2 regions of the Aliikangiella aequoris genome follow, and region 1 is predicted to be linked to the other one. Evidence: predicted binding sites of a transcription regulator. Region 1 holds the regulator's gene; the other holds the start of a gene.
What was found. Region 1 encodes sigma-54, which starts transcription at its own class of promoters, with help from an activator protein. Its sites were predicted from a motif close to TGGCACNNNNNTTGCTNT; they were not measured.
Positions count from the first base shown of each region.

Region 2: a site for sigma-54 is predicted at 7,048-7,065, ahead of flgB (flagellar basal body rod protein FlgB). Genes of this name have one in related genera too.

Region 1 covers NZ_CM132298.1:2,765,160-2,776,369, forward strand. The annotation lists gene ACUR5C_RS11960 (calcium/sodium antiporter) at 1-934, shown strand, start outside; gene ACUR5C_RS11965 (KpsF/GutQ family sugar-phosphate isomerase) at 1,050-2,024, shown strand; gene kdsC (3-deoxy-manno-octulosonate-8-phosphatase KdsC) at 2,025-2,606, shown strand; gene lptC (LPS export ABC transporter periplasmic protein LptC) at 2,606-3,232, shown strand; gene ACUR5C_RS11980 (LptA/OstA family protein) at 3,216-3,905, shown strand; gene lptB (LPS export ABC transporter ATP-binding protein) at 3,905-4,630, shown strand; gene ACUR5C_RS11990 (RNA polymerase factor sigma-54) at 4,921-6,417, shown strand; gene hpf (ribosome hibernation promoting factor) at 6,521-6,808, shown strand; gene ptsN (PTS IIA-like nitrogen regulatory protein PtsN) at 6,915-7,370, shown strand; gene rapZ (RNase adapter RapZ) at 7,515-8,369, shown strand; gene ACUR5C_RS12010 (HPr family phosphocarrier protein) at 8,383-8,646, shown strand; gene ACUR5C_RS12015 (transcriptional regulator GcvA) at 8,713-9,615, opposite strand; gene ACUR5C_RS12020 (arginine deiminase-related protein) at 10,197-11,156, shown strand.
Region 2 covers NZ_CM132298.1:2,594,265-2,605,474, forward strand. The annotation lists gene flgJ (flagellar assembly peptidoglycan hydrolase FlgJ) at 1-459, opposite strand, end outside; gene ACUR5C_RS11175 (flagellar basal body P-ring protein FlgI) at 461-1,588, opposite strand; gene flgH (flagellar basal body L-ring protein FlgH) at 1,618-2,343, opposite strand; gene flgG (flagellar basal-body rod protein FlgG) at 2,357-3,145, opposite strand; gene flgF (flagellar basal-body rod protein FlgF) at 3,220-3,957, opposite strand; gene flgE (flagellar hook protein FlgE) at 4,046-5,335, opposite strand; gene ACUR5C_RS11200 (flagellar hook assembly protein FlgD) at 5,350-6,027, opposite strand; gene flgC (flagellar basal body rod protein FlgC) at 6,045-6,458, opposite strand; gene flgB (flagellar basal body rod protein FlgB) at 6,461-6,859, opposite strand; gene ACUR5C_RS11215 (hypothetical protein) at 7,359-7,784, opposite strand; gene ACUR5C_RS11220 (hypothetical protein) at 8,132-8,809, shown strand; gene ACUR5C_RS11225 (CHASE domain-containing protein) at 8,815-10,593, shown strand; gene ACUR5C_RS11230 (response regulator) at 10,595-11,026, shown strand; gene ACUR5C_RS11235 (response regulator) at 11,023-11,210, shown strand, end outside.

The DNA.
Region 1 (11,210 bases):
AGTTTGGAGCGCCGACAGATTTACTGACGGAGCAGCAGCTATTGCGCGTAATTATGGTATTTCACCGTTAATCGTCGGTTTAACCATTGTCGCTATGGGCTCTTCTGCACCAGAAGTGGTGGTTTCGCTAAATGCTGCACTCAATGACGCGCCCGGACTAGCAGTTGGAAATGCAATTGGCTCAAATATTGCCAATGTTGGCATGGTATTAGGTATTGCAGCTCTCGTGGTACCGCTTAAAGTCCGATCTGAAATGTTAAAACGTGAAATACCAGTGCTGTTTGGGGTTATGGTATTAGCATTTGTATTAATGTTAGACGGCGGCTTAAGTTTTGTTGACGGCATCATTTTATTAGGTAGCTTGTTTGCCTATCTAGCTTGGTTATCTCGTTCTGCTCTCAAAAATCGCAACAAAGAAGACTTAATGTTAAATGAGTTAATTGAAGAGCTTCCAGAACAAATGCCAAATTGGCGAGCATTTATGTGGGTTGTTATTGGCTTAGTATTATTAAATGTGAGCTCCAAGCTGTTAGTGACCGGTGCAACCGCAATTGCACACCAATTTGGGGTGAGCGACTTTTTAATCGGGGTTACTATTGTTGCGGTAGGAACAAGCTTGCCAGAGCTTGCTGCATCGGTTACAGGTGTATTAAAGGGAGAGCATGAACTAGCCATTGGTAATGTTATTGGTTCAAACATATTTAATTTACTCGCCGTACTAGGCGTTCCTTCTCTTATTACCTGGGTTGGCGTGTCTCAAGAGATATTATTTATCGATTATGCGCTAATGGTTGCTTTAGTTGTGGCCGTGTGTGTGATGGCTTGGGGACGTAATGGTAAGCCAGGTGAAATCAATCGTATAGAAGGTGCGATACTCCTTATTCTGTTTTGCGCCTATCAAGCCTATCAATTTATCAGCGCTTCTCAAGGTTAAAAAACGTTACTCAAAGCGTGACGTTTTTGGTTATACTTCCACTATCTATTGTTTGTAGAGCGCGCTTTGTTGTTAAACCATACAGCACAAAAACTACAATGAGTTCAGGAAAAAAATGTCTGATATTAAAGATTTTATTCAATGTGGCCAAAAAGTCGTCGATATTGAAGTTGCGGCAGTCATTTCTCTAAAGCAAAAAATAAACCAAAGTTTCAAGCAAGCTTGTGAAATTTTACTTGCCTGTGAAGGTCGTATCGTCGTTATCGGCATGGGTAAGTCGGGTCATATTGGTAATAAAATTGCTGCTACTTTAGCAAGTACCGGCAGTCCTGCTTTTTTTGTTCACCCCGGTGAAGCTAGCCATGGTGATCTGGGCATGATTACACCTAAAGACGTTGTGATTGCACTATCTAACTCTGGCGAAACCAGCGAAGTGACCAGCTTGTTGCCAGTAATAAAACGCATTAATGTGCCACTTATCAGTATGACCGGCAACCCCAACTCTACACTTTCGCGGTTTGCTAGCGTAAACCTTGATACCTCGGTTGAAAAAGAAGCTTGTCCAATGAACTTGGCCCCCACCGCATCAACCACCGTTTCTCTGGTTATGGGCGATGCTATCGCTGTTGCGTTACTTGAAGCGCGAGGCTTTACCGAAGACGATTTTGCTCTTTCTCACCCAGGTGGAAGCTTAGGTCGACGGCTCCTGTTGAAAGTTGAAGACATCATGCATAGCGGCGTTAACATTCCAATAGTGACCGAAAAAACCTTACTCAACCAAGCCTTGTTAGAAATGACCGAAAAGCGCTTGGGAATGACATGCGTTACTGATGACTCAGGCAAGCTCACCGGAATATACACCGACGGAGATTTAAGGCGCTCTCTCGCGTTAGAGGTCGATTTTAAAACTACGCCAATTGGTGAAGTGATGACCGCCGGTGGCAAAACTATTGAAGCGCACAAATTAGCAGCCGAGGCATTACAAATAATGCAAGCCGCTGCTATCAACGCGTTAATTATTACGGACCAAAAACAGCGTCCAATTGGTGCCTTAAATATGCACGACTTACTCAAAGCAGGAGTCGTCTAAATGAGCGAGCCTAGTTTTAGTACCCCCATTGTTTTTGATTCGCTAGTACAACAAAAAATGCCCAACTTACATGCCAAAGCAGCGCTAATTAAACTACTGATTTGCGATGTCGATGGCGTACTGAGTGATGGAAAAGTCTACTTTACTCAAAAAGGTGATGAGCTAAAAAACTTTAATATTAAAGATGGCTTAGGCATCAAGCTACTTCAAAAATCCGGTATAAAAGTCGCGATAATCACCGGAAGAAAGTCAGCAATTGTGGAAACTAGAGCAAAAGAACTGGGAATCGATATTTTATATCAAGGGCATTCAGACAAACGGGCGGCTTTTAAAGAAATTACTCAATCTTTAAATCTGCAGCCCAATCAGGTAGCTCATATAGGCGACGATCTTCCCGACTTACCTTTAATGCAACTTGCTGGATTAGGAATAGCAGTCGCAGACGCCTACTCGTTTGTACGCCAAAATGCAGACTATGTAACAGTTCAGTCTGGGGGAAGTGGCGCAGTGAGAGAAGTAGCAGACTTACTACTCTCAGCTCAAAACAAACTTGAAAATATTTTAACTAGCTACTTAAAGTAATGAACAATCGTTCTAAATTGCTCTTAGTTATTATATTAGCAACTAGCTTGTTAATAATTAGCCTTTTGCCGTCGCAACCTAACGTAAAAACTATTTCAAAAAGTTTACCTGTGGTTGAAGCCGACAATTATTTTGCCGGAGTGCGCATTGTTCAGTTTAATCAAAATGGTTTGCTCGAAAGCCAATTAAAAGCGCGTCAGCTACAGTACTTTCAAGCTAAAGACACCTCGTTACTGACGGCTCCGGTAATAACGCTAAAACAGTTTGATTTAGCGAAAAATGAACCATTAAATCAGCCAGTAGAACAAAGCCAATGGAAAATAACCTCACAAACAGGCCAACTTGATCACGCAAAACAAGTCTTAGTGCTCGACTCTAATGTAGAAATACAACAAGCGGCCTCAGAGCAACTTGGCTCTGCTGCACCCAATGAGTTAAAAATTTACGCCGCCGATCTTAGTGTGTTTTTAAATCAAAAGAAAGCGCGCACAGCAAGCAGCGTAAATTTAGTACAATCAAATTTTATGACTAAGGCGCAAGGGCTAGAAGTCGATTTTGAGCAGCAAACATTTAGTTTAAATCAAAAAGTCATCACTCTTGGAGTTGAAAATGAAGCAAGCAATTAAAGCTAGCAAGCTCTTTTTAATTAGTTTGTTTGCTTGTTATGTTCAAGCCAATACCAACTTTAAAATCACCAGCGACAGCTTAAATGGCAACATGAAAAATAATGTCATGGAGTATTTAGGTAATGCGCAACTTTTACACGAAAACAATCAAATTAATGGGGACAAAATCATTGCCTTTAATGCCAAAAATAGTGCCAACAAACAGGTCGAAATTCATGGCTCTCCCGCCATATTAATGCAAACCCCAAAAGCCCCCATGCCAGAACGGAAGCTTTTTGCCAATAAAATTAATTATGTTGAGAGCACTAAAGCAATCGAAGCGTGGCACAATGTCGTCATGATCCAAAAAGAAAACAATACAAAAAACCTTAAAATACAAGGTACACATTTAACTTCAACGCAATCTCCTGAGTTTGAGTTAAAAGTGCAAGGTACTCCCTTAGAATTAAACATAACACAGCAAGGCGCTATGGAAATACATGCCAAAGCTAAAGAGTTGACCTATGCAGAGCAAACTAAAACAATTACTCTCATAGGCGATGTGGTTCTAACTAATCAACAAGAAACGATACGAGCTCAAAAAGTAATCTATCAAATTGATAACGGTCAAATTGAAATTCCCAAAATGAGTACGGGCCGAGTAGAAATTATACAAAAAAAGAAGCCAAAATAATGAGTCACTTAAGCGCCAAAAATCTTGCAAAAATTTATTCAGGAAAAGAAGTTGTTTCCGACGTTTCATTAGAAGTAAAAACTGGAGAAATTGTTGGCCTGCTAGGGCCTAATGGTGCTGGAAAGACGACCTCTTTTTATATGATAGTAGGCTTAGTCAATACAGACCGAGGAAGCATATCACTGGATCAACGCGATATTACCGATTTAGCAATGCATGAAAGAGCCAAACTAGGTATCGGTTATCTCCCTCAAGAAGCATCAGTTTTTCGAAAGCTGTCGGTTGAGCAGAATATCATGGCAATTTTAGAGCTTAATAAAAACTTAACCGCTCAGCAGCGAGAAGCTAAAGTGCAAAGCTTGTTAGAAGAGTTTCAAATTACGCATATTCGCAAAAGCCAAGGTATGGCACTCTCTGGTGGAGAGCGCCGGCGAGTAGAAATAGCTCGCGCACTTGCTAATGACCCTAAATTTATTCTATTAGATGAACCTTTCGCTGGCGTTGATCCTATTTCTGTTAGCGATATTAAATCAATCATTCAACATTTGCGCGATCGCGGTTTAGGCGTTTTAATTACCGATCATAATGTACGTGAAACACTCGATGTTTGTGAACGTGCTTATATCGTTCAATCCGGTCACCTATTAGCCAAAGGGTTGCCGCAAGAAATACTCAACAACCAAAAAGTCAAAGAGGTCTACCTTGGCGAAAACTTTACTTTGTAAAGCCAAGATACAATTTTACTCTGTCTCCAACGATTCATACCCAATTAAAGTTTTATACCACTAAAACGCTACACTTTTAGTACATTTTATAAGCAGAAATATTTTTATGCACTTTTGCACTTGAATATGGTCCAAATGATCTGCATATTAAGATTAACGGTAAACAAAACCAATTAAAAAACATACGGATTATTGTCAATTAGTAACGACAATTTTCACCTGACTAGAATTTAACTGCTATAGTTATAAATAAGAGAGACGCATGGCAAGTCTCTGGACAATAAAACTGAATGAAACAATCTTTACAGCTTAAAATTGGTCAATCTCTAACCATGACGCCTCAGTTGCAGCAGGCGATTAAATTGTTGCAATTGTCAAATTTAGACCTTCAAAGTGAAATTCAAGAAACGCTCGACTCTAACCCACTTTTAGAGGCAGAAGCGCTTGAAGAACAGACTTCGAATGCAGAACAAAATACTCCCCAAGAAAAACCCAATGCAGAATCCTCTGTTGATAGAGACACCAGTGATCAGTTAGCTGATGATAAAATAGCCTCTGAGTTACAAACCGACACTCAGTGGGAAGACTGGGGATACACTTCACAGGGGCCAAACTCCAACTATAACGCCAGCGATGGGACTCAGTTAGACTACCAAGGCGAAACGAGCGAATCACTTCGTGATCAACTTCAATTTCAAATTGATATGACTAACCTCTCTGATATTGACTACGCCATAGCCACTATATTGATTGACTCGATAGATGATCGCGGCTATCTGCAAACCACCTTAGAAGAAGTCGTTGCTATGTTCGCTGAAGAATATGACGAACTGGTAGAGCAAGAGTCAATTGAGTCGGTCGAAGTAGACGAAGTTGAAGCCGTGCTGCACCTATTACAAAGTTTTGAGCCTGCGGGCATTGCCGCAAGAAACTTACAAGAATGTTTAATCATTCAATTAAGAAAACTAAAAGCTGGTGTTGAAGGCGCAGACCTCGCCGAAAAAGTCATTCAACAGCAGTTTGAGCACCTTTCAAGTCGCAATTACCGGCAAATTATGCGGGCTATGAACATTAGCGAAAGCCAACTTAAATCTGCTATTGACCTCATACAAACGCTCGATCCGCGACCAGGTAATCAGCTCACGGAAAACACCGCGCAGTATATCATTCCCGATGTGTTTGTGAGCAAAGACAGCAACGGTATTTGGGGAGTAGAGCTCAACGGTGGTAGCACCCCCAAGCTAAAAATTAATGACGAATATGCGGCTATGATTAAGCGCGCCGACAATAGCCCAGACAACACATATTTAAAGAATAATTTGCAAGAAGCCAAATGGTTTATTAAAAGCTTACAAAGCCGAAATGAAACCTTACTTAAAGTAGCTTCATGTATTGTATCAAAGCAAATTGGTTTTTTAGAGTACGGCGAAGAAGCGATGAAACCATTGGTGCTAAACGATATAGCAGAAGAAGTCGACATGCACGAGTCAACGATTTCAAGAGTAACAACACAAAAGTTTATGCACACCCCACGTGGCATTTTTGAATTAAAATATTTCTTCTCTAGCCATGTCGGCACTACGGCAGGCGGTGAGTGTTCGTCAACAGCCATAAGAGCTGTTATAAAGAAGTTAATTAGTGCAGAAAACCAAGCCAAACCATTAAGCGACAGTAAGTTAGCCAATTTGTTAAAAGATCAAGGAATCAAAGTTGCGCGTCGTACGGTAGCAAAATACCGTGAAGCTATGTCTATTCCGCCTTCAAACGAGCGAAAGAGACTACTTTAAACAACGCGGTAATATTGATTCTTTAAGTATTAGGCTGATTATTAATAGTTTTAGTCAATTAATAATCAACTAATTTTCCATCCACAAACGAAGGAATACAATTATGCAAATTAATTTAACCGGTCAACATCTTGATATTACAGACTCTTTAAGAAACTACGTGTATGACAAGTTTGAGAAAATCGAGCGTCATTTTGACCATATCAATAATGTTCACGTGATTTTACAAGTCGAAAAAATTCGCCAAATTGCTGAAGCAAAGTTAAATGTTAACGGCGGTGAAATATTTGCTAATAGTGAATCAGAAGATATGTATGCCGCAATCGACAGCCTTGTGGACAAGCTCGATAGGCAGGTGATTAAGCACAAAGAAAAGATGATTCGTCATTAATCCTTTAAAATTGTAAGAATTGTAAAAATACCACTAAATATAACAGGGCCTAATGTGTTAGAGTGCGACACATTAGGCCCTATTAATTTTTAAGAATGTTGTTTAAATGAAAATTAGCCAGCTAATCACACCAGAATCAACTTTTTGCCACTTAAAATTAAGTAGCAAGAAAAAAGTGCTCGAAAAAGTTAGTGAAGAGCTAGCCAAGCGTATCGGCTGCCCTTCGGAAGAAATATTTGAGAGCTTGTTAACCCGAGAAAGACTGGGTTCTACTGCGTTGGGCAACGGTATTGCCATACCGCACGGCAGAGTAAAATCTTGCCAAGATGCAACCGCTGTATTTATTCTATTAGAAGAACCAGTCGATTATGACGCCCCCGACAACCAAGCTGTTGATATTATTTTCGCCATCATGGTTCCAGAACAAGCCGACGAAGCGCAGTTAAAATGCTTAGCAGCTATTGCAAAAGTATTGTCTGAGCCTTCTGTTGTTGCCCAAATACGCCATGCACACTGCAATGATGCGCTATTACAAATTTTTAATAAAGCTACAAGCCAATAACGTCGATTGATTCACAAAAAATTACAACAATTAGACTCAAACACTAGCCAGAAATCAATCTCGCGTTACTATAATAATACCTGTCACCAAAAAAGTATTTTTAGGCTCTAGAACTCGGCCATACTGGCCAACAAAGGGAAAGGTATGAAACGTATTATTGTTAGTGGGCGATCGGGCTCAGGAAAAACAGTCGCTTTAAGAGCGCTTGAAGATCAAGGCTTTTATTGTGTTGATAATATTCCGGTTAAACTCATTCCAGCGCTTCTTGACCAAATTGATAGCCATTATCCAGGGTTAGCTATCGGCGTAGACGCTCGCAATGTTACCCATACAGTAGAAGAGTTTGACAATTTAATTAAGCAAATTGAAGCAAGCCAATACCACCTAGATGTCATCTTTATTGACGCGAATGATGCAACCCTGCTTAAACGCTTTAGCGAAACTCGCCGTCGCCACCCGTTAACCGCCGAAGGCTACTCTTTAGCCGAGGCAATTGAGCAAGAAAAGCAACGCCTAGAGCCAATAACTCGCTATGCAGAGCTAGTGATTGATACAACTTCTAAGTCCCCCCACGAATTATGTACTATGATTGTGAATAGGGTTTTAGGAGAGCAATCATCGCATTTAAGTTTATTGTTCACCTCATTCGGCTTTAAAAACGGCGCACCGAACGATGCAGATTTTGTTTTTGACGCGCGTTGCTTACCAAATCCCTATTGGGACGAGAGTTTGCGCAGTTTTTCTGGAAAAGACGAACCAGTTATTGAGTTTCTAGACTCTCAGCCAGACGCTCAAGAATTTTACTGGCAACTTAAAATATTTTTGCAAACCTGGATCCCTCGGTTTGAACAAGATAATAGAAACTACCTTACGGTTGCTATCGGATGTACAGGCGGTCAACACCGCTCGGTTTACGTAGCAGAAAAACTTGCAAAAAACTTTAAGGCACTGTTCCCTAACACGCAAATTCGGCATAGGGAGCTAGACAAACAAAAATAAAGACAAGGAGCTTATGCCTTCAATTCAATGTAAAGTCACCAATAAAAAAGGAATGCATGCTCGTGCAGCTGCGCAAATAGCTGCTTTAGCCGTTACATTCGACTGTAATATCGAGCTGAAGCACAAGGCAACCACCGCTCCCGCAAATAGTCTGATAAAACTTCTAACCCTTAATGCGCCTCAACATGCCGATGTGGTAATAACAAGTGAAGGGCCACAAGCTGAAGAAGCGTTAACCGCACTACGAGAGCTATTTGAAGCCGGTTTTGGCGAATAATAGGCTGCAACTATTTAAACCCCAAGTGACCAACCCCCTATAGATTAATTGTGAGCGAGTTTAGTTTTACACTAATGCGCTACTTTCTAATTGTACTGTTTGCAGTAACCAGTCGGTAAAAGCTTTAATTTTAGGCCTTTCTGCCGACTCTTTTGGGCAAACGATATCGTAAGAGTAATCACTTTCTAAAGTTAGCTCAAACGGTCTAACTAGCCGCCCTGCTTGAACATCGGCTTGCGACAATACTAAATGACCCATTGCAATCCCTTGCCCATAAATTGCAGCTTGCTGAACCATCGCAGTATGACTAAACACCGGGCCACTATTTAGAGGAATCCCTTTGACTCCAGCAAACCGGAGCCAACGGCGCCAGTCATCGGTAGTCCCATCATGTAAAAGGGTGTGTAAACGCAAATCTTCTGGAGAATCTAAGGGAATATCACCTTCTAACAAGGCTGGCGCACATAACGGCGTTAATCGCTCGCTCAATAAGGTTACAGAATGCATCCCAGGGTAGTCGCTTTTTTCATAATATATTGCGATATCGACATCCTCGCGCACAAAATCGACTAAATCATCACTGGCCTTTAGACGCACCTCAATTTCAGGGTAAAGCTTTTTAAACATAGTTAAGCGTGGTACTAACCATACCGTCGCAAAAGTAGGAACAACGCTGACGGTAAGCGCACCACTGGCACGATTAGCTTTTATTTCCTCTGTTGCTTGGCTCAGTATCTCAAAAATATCCCTAATTTTGGGCCAATAATTTTGTCCTTCATCGGTTAAAAGTAGTTGTCTATTTCGCCGGATAAAGAGTGGCACTCCCAAAAATTCTTCTAATGACTTTATTTGATGACTCACAGCAGCTTGGGTGACAAAAAGCTCATCGGCAGCGCGGGTAAAACTTAAATGTCTCGCAGCGGATTCAAACGCTCTGAGGCTTTTTAATGGAGGTAATCTTCTCGCCATGAAATAATCTTCTCGCTTATTTCGGATTAGTTTTATTTATGCGAAACATTATAAATGATCGTTTGAAGCGAAACAATGACACAAGTATAGTTCGCCCCGTGTTCAGGAACACATTGATATTTGAAGTGATTGACCCATATCAGATTGATTAGTCGCACTTCCTCTAACATTTTGCCAGTACAAATTGTTAGCAATCTATTTTCCAGTACGCAGGTATTTGTTCGCTAGCGTGAACATTTGACTAACAAAGAGCGATTAGTTACCGCTCTTGGCCTTAACGGGTTAGTCATGGCTTGAAGGATTAACTCAGTTAATACTTCAAGGATATACTCCGGTATATCATTGCTTATCAGGATTGTCTGCCCTTGAAAGATAAGCAGCAGGTTAGTTTAACCTTTTTGAGAGTTGTTTTATTTTATTTCTGTCCCAACAGAGTTTATTAGTGAGTGCTGTGACCTCCTACCCCTTTAGTGGTCCTAAATTTCACGGCAAATTACTATACAGGCCTGCTTTTGCAGGCCTTTTTTTTTTCCTATTTTGCTGCATAATACGCTTAATTATCCTAACTTATGTTGCCTCCAATGAAGATAGACTCACTTCCTCACCTAACTAACTCAGTTGTGATGGTTAAACCAAATGATTTTGGCTATAACCCAGAAACCGGCGTAGATAACGAATTTCAAAATAAGCCCAGTGCCGGCGCAGCTCAAGAAGTAACTCAACTTGCTTTAAACGAATTTGACCAAATGGTAGACCGTTTAATGAAGGCTGGCATAGAAGTAATAGTACTGGATGACACTTCAAATAAAATAAAAATACCAGACGCTGTATTCCCTAATAACTGGTTCTCTACAACAAGTCAGGGGGACTTAATCATTTACCCAATGAAAACAGACAATCGTCGAGCGGAAGTAAAAGTACAGCCGTTAAGTCAATTGTTAAGCTCTGCTGCCTATCAAATTAATCAAACGATTGATTTACGTCACCAACTCGATGGCATTCTAGAGGGCACAGGTAGTATGGTTTTTCATCATCCGAGCAAACAACTATTTGCTGCAATTTCCGAGCGCTGCGAGCAATCGAGTTTACTAAAATTCTCGCAGCAGTTCGGCTATCAACTCCGCTCGATGTTGGCTAATGGCGCAAGTGGTGCTCCGATCTATCATACCAACGTTGTGATGTCCTGTGGGGAAGACTTTGCGGTTATCGCCTCCCCTACGTTGGTTAATGAAAATGTTCGCCAGAATGTTTTAAAGTATCTCAATGAAACAGTCACCGATGTAATTGAAATTAGCCAACAGCAAATGAGTGAATCTTTTTGTGGCAATATTATTCAGCTAAAAGCCGCTCAATCCAAAATTATTGCGATGTCTGAGTCTGCTCTACAGGGTTTTAGCCCTCAACAAAGAAAGACTTTAGAAAAACATGGCGAATTAGTCTCTTCAAATATCTCAACTATAGAACATATTGGCGGTGGCAGCGCCCGCTGCATGATCGCAGAAAACTTTTTACCACTAAAAGAATGTCGAGATCAGGCTTAGGTGATTAAAATTTACTGGATTTACTTAAAAACTATCTAATTTTCAGCAAATTAG
Region 2 (11,210 bases), 170 kb from region 1:
AGCCCCATGCTCGTTAGACGTTTTATTATTAGCTAAAGGATTACTTGTTAAGCTATTCACCTTTAAGGCGACTTGATCAACTGGAGGAATGTATTTAATCGTTTTCTTGACCGGCTCAATCGGCGAATTGGTTAACTGGCTAATCATCAATTCCGCAATACCAAAGTTTCCTTGTTGGCTTAGCTCAACACTCATTTGCTCATCTAACATACTGGTAAACATTTTTTCTTGTTGGCTATTAAATGGCGAATCTTCACTAATCACTTCGCTCGCTTGGCGCATACTTTTAAAGAGCATATTCATAAAGAATGCTTCAAACTCTTTCGCCGCTTTGGCAATCGCCCCCTTTTCATCGGTAAGCCCTTGTTTTCTAATACTATCCAATGAACTCAGATCCGAGTGTATACTCGCTTGAGTAAATGCACTTTGGGTAATAGAAGTATCAGCTAAAGAATTCATTTTAAATGACCACCAACTCACCGCTAATTGCGCCAGCCTGTTTAAGCGCTTCTAAAATAGCCATAACATCACCCGGCGCAGCGCCCACCGCGTTAACTGCTTCAACTAACTGCTGCAAAGTAGCCCCTGGCTCAAAATGAAACATGCGTGTATCTTCTTGCACAACTTCCAGTTCGGTATCTTGGTTAATCGCGGTTTGACCTTGTGTTAATGGCAAAGGTTGGTTCACGGTTTGGTTTTCTTTTATTTTAACTATCAAATTGCCATGTGCGATCGCCGCTTCTTTTAAGTTAACATGTTTACCAATAACGATTGTTCCCGTTCTAGAGTTAACCACTATTTTGCCAATTGATTCTGCCGGCTTTACGTCAATATTTTCTAATACAGACAAGTAGTTTATGCGCTGTGCAGCATCTCTTGGAGCAGTGACTTGAATAGAGGTTTGATCAATCGGTTTGGCTGTGTTTGAACCAACTAAATCGTTAATGGCTTTAGCAACTCTTACTGCGGTAGTGAAGTCTGGTTTATCTAAGTTAAATACTAGATAGTCATGAGTCAAAAAATTGGTCTCCACCATTTGCTCAACACTTGCGCCGTTAGGCACTCTACCCACAGTTTGGTGGTTAACGGTAATTTTAGAACCGTCACTACCTTGAGTACCAAAACCACCAACCACTAAGTTACCTTGCGCAATAGCATAGGTTTTCCCGTCTGCTCCACGTAGCGGAGTCATTAATAGCGTGCCACCACGTAAACTTTTTGCTTCACCTAAACTGCTAACGGTTATATCAATCGTTTGTCCGGCTTTAGCAAAAGCAGGCAGTGTCGCATGAACCGCAACCGCCGCAGTATTCTTTAGTTTTAACTGGCTACCTTGTGGCACGTTAATTCCGAAGCGCGCTAACATAGTGCGAAAAGTTTGTTCTGTATAGCGAGTTTTTTCACCCGTACCATCAAGGCCAACCACAAGTCCATAACCAATTAACTGGTTTTCGCGTACACCTTGTACACTGGTAATATCTTTCAGTCGCTCGGCATTAGCTAAAGGAATTACTCCCAAAACACCGACTATAAATAAGCGGAGTACGAAGCTAAACTTTTGATGATACTGTTTTAAATTCTGATTCATTTGAAATAGTTTCCTAAGCTTAAAGGAGTCTAAAAAGGCCACCAGCCAGTATTAAAAAATCGGGTTAGCCAACCTGACTCATTTGCCTCGGCTAATACTCCTTTTCCACCATAATAAATTCTTGCATTCGCAATTTTTGTAGATTGTATTTGATTATCTTTATCAATATCTTCCGGTCTAATCAGTCCTGCAACTCGAATAAACTCACTGCCTTGATTTAGCGAAATCCATTTTTCGCCTTTTATCATTAAATTTCCGTTAGGATAGACTTGATGTACGGTCACTGTAATAGTGCCACTTAATTTATTGCTTTGAGCTGAATCGGCCTCAGCTTTAAAACTTCTTGCTTGACCGCCGCTTGATACACTTAAGTCAGCCATTCCACCACCGACCGAAAGTACATTGCCAAAAATCGAAGGCGCAGATAGTTCGGTACTTGAATCTTTTGCCACTTCAGTATCGGCATTTTTGCTTGCGTTGGTATTCTCGGTTAAAACGATCGTAATAATGTCACCAACTCGTAATGCTTTTTTATCTTGAAATAGCATTTGGTTAGATGAAGGATTATAGATAGCACCAGGGTTGCTTTGACTGGTGTCACTCATTGCTGGGTATGCCGGTGCCCATTCCGGATCGCCAGCATTTGCATTCTGATAAACCGTAGTGCACCCGGACAAACTCAGTAAGATAAAAGAATAACTCACCAGTTTGACTTGCTTAGCACCACTCTTAACTTTATCTAATAAACGGTACATAAAATCTATCCAACTAAAGTGTTTGATTAATAAACTGCAACATTTGGTCAACTGCAGAAAGTACTTTGGCATTGGTTTCATAAGTTCGCTGGGTTTCAATCATTGCGACTAACTCTTCAACCGTTGAAACATTAGATGTTTCAAGTTGCCCGCCTCTTACCGCACCAAGCCCATCGAGTCCCGGAGTACCAATGACTGGCGCACCGCTGCTTCCGGTTTCTAAAAATAAGTTTTCACCTATGGGTTGTAAGCCACTTGGATTAATAAAGTCTGCCAATTGAATATTGCCAATATTAGTTGCTGCTGCTTGCCCCGCCTCTTGCACCGTCACTGTGCCGTCGATTGACACATTCATGCTGGTTGCGGTTTGGGGAATAGTGATTGCAGGCTGCAAAACATAGCCGCTTCCTTGGGTAACAATTTGCCCATTTTCATCCAGAGTAAAGTTACCCGCTCTGGTGTAACCTGTAGAACCATCAGGCATAAGAATTTGAAAAAAGCCAGAACCTTGAATTGCCATATCCAGTTGATTTTCTGAAGTTTGAAAATTACCCTGAGTATGAATTTTTTGAGTTGCAACCACTTTCACCCCGGTACCAAGCTGTAAACCAGATGGTAAACGGGTATCTTGCGACGAGTCAGCACCGGGCTGACGTAGGTTTTGGTAAAATAAATCCTCAAAAGCGACTCGCGACTTTTTAAAACCAACTGTTCCAGCGTTAGCTAAGTTATTTGAAATAACAGCTAAATCTTTGGTTTGTGCTTCTAGCCCAGTTTTTGAAATCCATAATGCTGGATGCATAATCTTTACCTCTTTTTGCCACCCTAAGTGACACGTCTAATTGTCAATATTTCTACTATTTAGGTCTGATAGAATTAAGGTTGCAATAATCGATCCAAAGATCGCCCACGTTCTTCAACTGATGACATTAATTTCACTTGAACTTCGAATTGGCGTGAAAGAGAAATCATATTGGTTAACTCTTCAACCACACTCACATTACTTGACTCAAGCACTCCGCTACTTAAACTAACTGCTGCGTCTGCCACAAAAGGTTCATCGTCAATACTTTTAAACAGACCTTGAGCGTTTTTATCTAGCGTTGCCGGATCCGGTTTGACCATTTTGATGCGATCGAGTACGGCAATGGCGTTAGCTTCAGCGCCTAAGGGCAGAATCGTGATGGTACCGTCTTTAGCAATATCAATTTTTTCAAAAGGCGGAAGCGCAATTGGCCCACCCTCGCCTAAAATGGGTTGATTAGCTCCATTTAATAGCTCACCATTGGCGGTAATTTTTAAATCGCCTCGTCGCGTTAACAGCTCTTCACCCTGTTCGTTCTGGGTAACAAACCAACCCTCTCCTTGAATTGCAATATCCAAATCTCGGCCAGTTGTTTTCATACTGCCAGGAGAAAAGTCATAGCCAGGCCTTTCTGCCATTGCAAAAGCTCGCGACGCTAATCCTTCGCCATACACAGGCATCGCTCTAAACTGAGCTAAGTCAGCTTTAAAGCTTGAGGTTTTGGCGTTAGCAAGGTTATTAGCAGCAGTAGCTTGCGCCATTGAAGTTTCTCGCGCACCGGTCATTGAAATATAAAGCATGTTATCCATAGAGATTCTCGATAAGTCTTGGTAGCTAAGTTGAAACGACCTAAGAGAGCCTGAACAAACTCTCTTAGGTAATAGGAAGCATTACGCGCTAACGAATGTTAATAATTGCTTGAGTCACTGTATTATTTGTTTCAATTGATTTTGCGTTTGCCTGAAAATTTCGCTGCGCTGAAATTAAGTTAACTAACTGCGCGGTTAAATCAACATTAGAAACTTCTAGTGCACCCGCTCTAATTTGGCCAAAGCTCGAAGTTAATGCTTCGCCCACTAAAGGTGTGCCCGAATCAATAGAGTCTTCCCAAGCATTGTTACCAATTTGCGCTAAACCTTGCGCGTTTTGGAATCGAGCAAGCGCAATTTTTCCTAAAGCGGTAGTTTGTCCGTTAGAAAAATTAGCTCTTACAACACCACTATCAGAAATTTCAACTCCTGTTAATCTTCCTATAGGAAAACCGTTTTGAGATAAAACATTTACAGTAAATGCCGATGAGAATTGAGTCGTATTATTATTGCCATAGTTTAAATTTAAGGTTTGAGTTGGATCGGAACCATTATTAAAATCTATAGCCGTAGTAATAATTGGATCCGGTGTATTTGACTGAAAACTACCCGTATTATCAAAGTTGGTTAAATGGTAAAGCTGACCACCCGCGCCTGCTGTGCCACCAGCAATATCTATTGGCAAGTTAACGCCATTAGAGTCAGTCGTATTGTAATAAGTTGCCCATTGATTATCAGCGACTTTTGTATAGTAAGCTGTCACCACGTGGCTTTCACCGAGCGAATCGAAAACCGTTAATGACGTTGACGCATTAAATGTTGACGCTTGCTGTGGGTCAAAAGAGTTGGGATCTAAAACCGCAGCATTGGCCGGCAAATTAATACCAATATCAACCAAAGAAGTCATTGTTGGTACGCCCGCAGTTTGTGGAAGCTGCAATGATGTTGTGCTTGATAAACTGGTTGCGGTAACCGTACCATCTGCGTTTACTGGAAAAACTTGTAGACGCGCCCCGGCGTTATTAACAACAAACCCGTTATTGTCCACCCCCATTTCACCATTACGACTAAAAATAGAGTTGCTATTACTTTCCGAAGGCGATAAAACAAAAAAGCCTTCGCCGGAAATAGCCAAATCTAAAGTGTTTGAAGTAAACTCTAAATTACCTTGATTAAATTGTTGTGCAACATTTGCAAGTAGCACCCCATTACCAATTGTTGTACCAGAACTACCAAACGACGTAGTCGAGAAAATATCGGCAAATTCTGCGCGAGATTCTTTAAAACCCGTTGTTCCTACATTGGCAATATTATTTGCAGTAACATTTAGCTCTGCTTGTGCCGCATTTAAACCACTTAAGGCTGTATTAAAAGACATAACCGCTCTCCTGTTTAACCGATTTCTTTAACTTCATTAAATTTTATTTCACCTAAACCTGCTAGGTTCAGCAATAATTGGCCACCAGGGCCGCCTAAATTAACACTTTCTACACGAGCCACCATTGATGTTTTAAGCTGTTCGGTGGTGCCGCCAACTTGCCCATAAGCGGCAACAGTGTAGAGTCCGGGTGGCATTTTCTCGCCATCGTTATTATTGCCATCCCAAACAAAATCAATGTCACCGGCTTCTTGTGTTCCAATCGCCATACTTCTAACAACTTGGCCGGTCTGATCTTTGATTTCGAAACGAATATTTTGCGTGGTTGAATCTAGGTTTAATTGACCCGCAATTAAGGTATTGTCTGTGAGTAGCCCTGTATCGCCTTGAACTAGAACATTTCGGCCAACTAAGGATGAGGCTTGCAGCGCTTGATTAGATGTCAGTGAGTTAGTCAGTTCATCAAAGCCACTAACCAATGACTGCAAACTGTCTAAACTAGCAAATTGTGACATTTGCGAAATAAATTCTTTATTATCAACCGGCGTTAAAGGATCTTGATTAGCTAGCTGGGTTGTAAGCAAGGCTAAAAAGTCTGCCTGACCAAGCTCCTTTTTAATTTCTCTGGTTTGCTCGGTATGATTTTGAAGGCCAATATTGGAGTAATCTGTTGGCGTAACTGAACTAGTCATAATGAGTTTCTCTTAGTCTATTGGCCTAGGGTCAAGGTTTTATTAAGTAAGTGCTTAGTCATAGTGGCAACTTGCACATTCGATTGATAAGAACGAGAAGCAGATATCATGTTTGCCATCTCTTCCACTAAATTAATATTAGGCGCATAAACATAGCCATTTTCATCCGCCAAAGGGTTGTCTGGCTGGTGCCGCGCAACAGGCGCTGCTTGAGACTCAACAATGCCTTTTATTGCCACGCCACCTGAGGTAGCGTTTGAAGTCGCATTTTGTAGTACTGCGGCAAAAACAGGATGTCTTGCTTTGTAAGTTTCTTCGGTACTACTCGCAACGCTATCAGCATTGGCTATATTACTCGCAGTGGTATTCAAGCGAACACTTTGCGCCGACATTCCCGAACCACTAATATTAAAGATATCGTATAAGCTCACTGTTATTCTCCACGTATTGCTTGCATTAAGCCTTTGATCTTTCCATCTAAAAACCGCAATGAGGTTTGATATTGCATTGCGTTTTCTGCAAATTTTGTTTGCTCAATTTGAGCGTCAACCGAATTACCGTCACCGGTATCTGGCTGCAAAGGGATACGATAAGACAAGCCAGGAATTTCTGTGCCGACTTTAGAATCAATATGGTTGGCATGCGTTCTTTTTAAGCTGCTATCTAAATTTCCTTGAGCTTGCTGAAGCGCCTTACTAAAGTCGATATCTCTTGCTTTAAAATTAGGTGTATCCGCATTAGCTAAATTATTAGCGAGCACTTTGGCACGCTCAGCTCTCAAGTTTAGTGCTGTGGCATGAATACCGAATGCTTTCTCAAAATTGATTGACATAGTTTTACCGTTGCTCTGTCTTACCGTGATTAGTTAGCCGCTAACACAATTTAATTTAGCTGCGGCTAATTAATCACTTTAAATGGTTAATTACTTCCTTCGCTGCAGTAACCAATTGTTCAATTAATTTAGCCTCTGACCGCCTGTGTACAATTAGTTGAGCCAAAATTGATTTCTACACAAGCTTAAATGCAAAGCTTGTGCCAGTTATTTTAGGCTTTAAATACAGTAAGTTAGCTAGATAGCTCAGCTAGAGCGGCAAGCGAAATCCGCTTTTGCGGCAACTCAAGCCAATCCACAAAGAGTGGCAAGTCAGCAGCTTGTTCATTGTAAAAATAAGCAACTGATAAACTTGAAAAAGCGGTGCAATCAATGCGACAGGACATCAAAAGAAAAACTACTTGGGGAAAACAGGGGAATAAGAAAGGTTTTAAATAACACCACAACCAAGGATTAAGCCTTTAGTTGTGGAGTTATAATACAGCTTTAAGAAAAACAGCTATTTAATATGCTCTTCTTTACGTAGTTTAAGTGAATAAACCACCAAATAAATTGCAATAAGAATAACTAAAATAGGCATTACCATGGCGCTATTGCCCATAACCTCAAAAGTATTGCTCATAAAAAATGAATGATAATTTTGCGCTAACACCCCAATTAAAGAAATGATAAACAAAGGGACTGCAAATGCATTGCCGATTAGCAAAGCAATACACCCTAAAGTGCCACCTATAACTGCAGCACCAAAAGCAATTTCAAGCCAATCAGGAACTTTAGTGTACAAAGCCTGTTGCTCAGGCGGTAATTGGCTAATCATTTCCGGCGACATGCTTAAATGCATGATAAATGCCATTAATCCAAGAATATTCCAAATGAGAGCTATAATATTAATGGTTTTAACTGCGGCTTTTGACTTTTTAAACATTCTTATTCTCCTATTTTTATTCTCTATTATTTTCTAGGCCTTTTAATTAATTCTTTCATAATCAATAAGTTGTTAGCCTTGCTTATTTTTAAAGTCAAGTTAGGTGTTTTTAAGTAACTTGCGCTATTTAGGTTGTAAATTAAATGGCGAAATCAGCAAAACTGGACTAACTTTAAAGTGCATTAAGCACAAATATTAATAAAAAAGCAACCAACATCCTATTAGCTGAGCCAAACTGAGCTGTAACAGTGGCCTCTAATAAAGCAAAAGGAATAACAATGACGCAGCGCTTTCGAACGAGGCTCCCCCAGCTACTCAGTATGAGCATGCTTATTTTTAGCCTACTTATGCCAAATTTAGTCCACGCAGTAAAAACTAAAGGCGGGTTTATTGACTTTAATGTTTACCCTTACATGACTGACGTGAGCGGTGACAACACCATAACAATTAATGCAGCAGCTAATTTAGGCAACCGCCTTTCATACTTTAGCTTAACCAATTTCGCAAACCAGTCAGATCGCTCAGAGCTAAGCGATACCACTAGCTTTTACACTGAACATAACATTCGCTGGCAAGTATCTGAAAGCTCACCATTCGATTTAACCTGGCAATCCAATTTTCGCACAGGAACTAATAACGACAGACATAGATTAGGGGTTCGCTGGCGGTTTAATGATACCGATAGTCTCAGCAGCTTTTTTAAGCGCATAAACTTAAAATATGCGATTAATTTGCATGCCATACAGTTTGATCATCGAAGTGAATCCGTATGGCAATTAGAGCATTCTTTCTTTATGAAGTTTCCTTATATCTCTAACCGCCTTTACCTCGCTGGTTTTATCGACCATACATTTAACGAAAATCTTCCAGCAAGCATACCTAGCAACCCCATTGTAGGTGAAGCTCAATTTGGCTTTCAGCTTATTGACGATCTTTATTTAATCGCTGAATACCGAGTTAATCAATACCGTCGCAGTGATGTAAATAATTTAGCACTGGGTATTCAATATAAGTTTTTGTGGTAATAAATATGAGCCAACCCGAAGCTCCGCAATCAAGTTCAGATAATTTAAATATGCCATTAGCTAGACTTAGCTGGATTCACTGGTGCGTGGTTATTCTCTCACTCATTTTGACTCTAGGCGCTTGGTTTATTTCTGACAATCAAGTAGAGAAAAATAAGCAACAACGCTTTGAGCGAGAAGTTGACCAAGTAATACAGCTTGTCAAAGAGCGCATGGAGCTATATGAAAATGTATTGCAAGCCAGCGCGGCTTATGTTGATGCTAACCAAGGATTTGTCACCCATGAACAATGGTATAACTTTTCCCATAGTTTAGACATAGATAAACGGTTTCCTGGTGTCAATGGTATAGGCGTTATTTTTAATATTGCTCCAGAAAAATTAGATTCATTTATCGCCCAGCAACGACTGCAGCGTAAAGACTTTTCAGTTCATCCAAGCCATTCACGTAACGACTTATGGCCAATTACTTATATTGAGCCGGTCGATGTTAATAAAAAAGCGGTTGGACTTGATATTGCTTTTGAAGACAACCGCTATAATGCCGCCGCTTTAGCCAGAGATACTGGGCTTTCACAAGTGACAGGACCGATCACTTTGGTTCAAGACGAAAAGCAAACACCAGGCTTCTTATTCTATGTGCCATTTTACCAAAATGGTGATAGCCCCAATAATATAACAGAGCGCAGAGCCAAAATTGCCGGTGCTACTTATGCGCCTTTTATCATGTACAAGTTAATGGAAGGTACCCTCGACAAGAAAAATCGGCTTGTGAATGTTCGCATATCCGATGGCGAAACCTTGCTCTTTAGTGATACTACAAACACTAAGGATGAATCTATTGGGAAAGAAAAAATTAACGCTGACTTCATCACTACGAAAGACATCACAATGCACGGTAGAGTTTGGAGTTTTGTCATTACCAGCAATAATACATTTTCTGAAGCCGCAAGAAACTCCCAGCCTTTATTAATATTAATTGGCGGGTTAACAATTGACTCCTTGCTATTTATATTGTTTGTTTTTCTGGCTAATGCAAACCGCAAAGCTATTAAACTAGCTGACAGCATGACAAAAGATTTAAAAGAAAAAGCTAAAAGTTTAAAAGAAGTTAACTACGACCTAGAACAATTTGCTTATGTCGCCTCACACGATTTAAAGTCGCCACTTAACGCCATTAAAAAAATTATCGCGTGGATAGAGGAAGACTGCAAAGGCATTTTACCCTTACAGTCTCAAGAACATATTGCGTTGCTGAAAGGCAGAACTAAACGAATGAATAAGTTACTTGATGACTTACTCCATTATTCTAGAATTGGCCGAATCAACTACCCAAGCGAGGCATTTGAGCTTAGCCAATCGGTGACCAATATATTTAACTACTTAGATCATAGCGACAGCGTTAAATTAACCGCAGACACTCAAGAACTCTATTTGCCTAGAATTCCATTCGAAATTATTGCGCGAAACATGATATCGAATTCAATTAAGCACCATGATAAAGATACCGCCGACATTGGCGTTATTTGCAAAGAGTCTGAAAATTCTTATCACTTTACTTTTACTGATGATGGTCCCGGCATTCCACCAAGACTCCATGAAAAGGCAATGGAAATGTTCCAAACCTTACAGGCTAGAGATCAAGTGGAAGGCAGTGGCATGGGGCTAGCTATCTCTAAAAAAATCATTGAACACTACAAGGGCAGTATAGAAATCGAACCCCATGAGGGTAGAGGCATCCGGATTCACTTAAACTGGCCAAAATCTAATCCTGGAAATTTTTAAGATGTCTAGCGAGATAACGCTTTTCATTGTTGACGATGACGATGTTGACGCTTTGCTATTGGAAAGTGAATTTAAGAAAAATAAAATTAGCAACTCTATAGTAAGAGCAAGAGATGGCGAACAAGCAATGGCAATGCTTAAAAACGGTCAGATCAAAGAGCCCTTTGTTATTTTGCTCGACTTAAAAATGCCTAGAATGGATGGGCATGAGTTTTTGAACGATTTAAGAGAAATTGAAAAACATAAAGACACGGTAGTTTTTGTTTTAACAACGTCTCAAGATCATAAAGACATTGCACTCAGTTATAGTAAAAACATTGCCGGCTATTTTATTAAAGACCAAGTTGGCAAAGAGTTTAAAGATATCATAGAATTACTGGGCGGGTACTGGAAAATTGTTTATCTTAATCATGATAAAGAGGAAAAAATATGACCGAAGAAGTCAAACTATTTTTAATTGAAGACGATGACATTGATGCCATGACGGTAACGCGAGAGTTTAAAAAGCAGCGCATTAGCAACCCTATTGTGAGGGCCCGTGACGGCCTCGAAGCACTAGAAATGTTGCGCACTGGAAAAATCGAACGGCCCTATATTATACTTCTAGATTTAAGAAT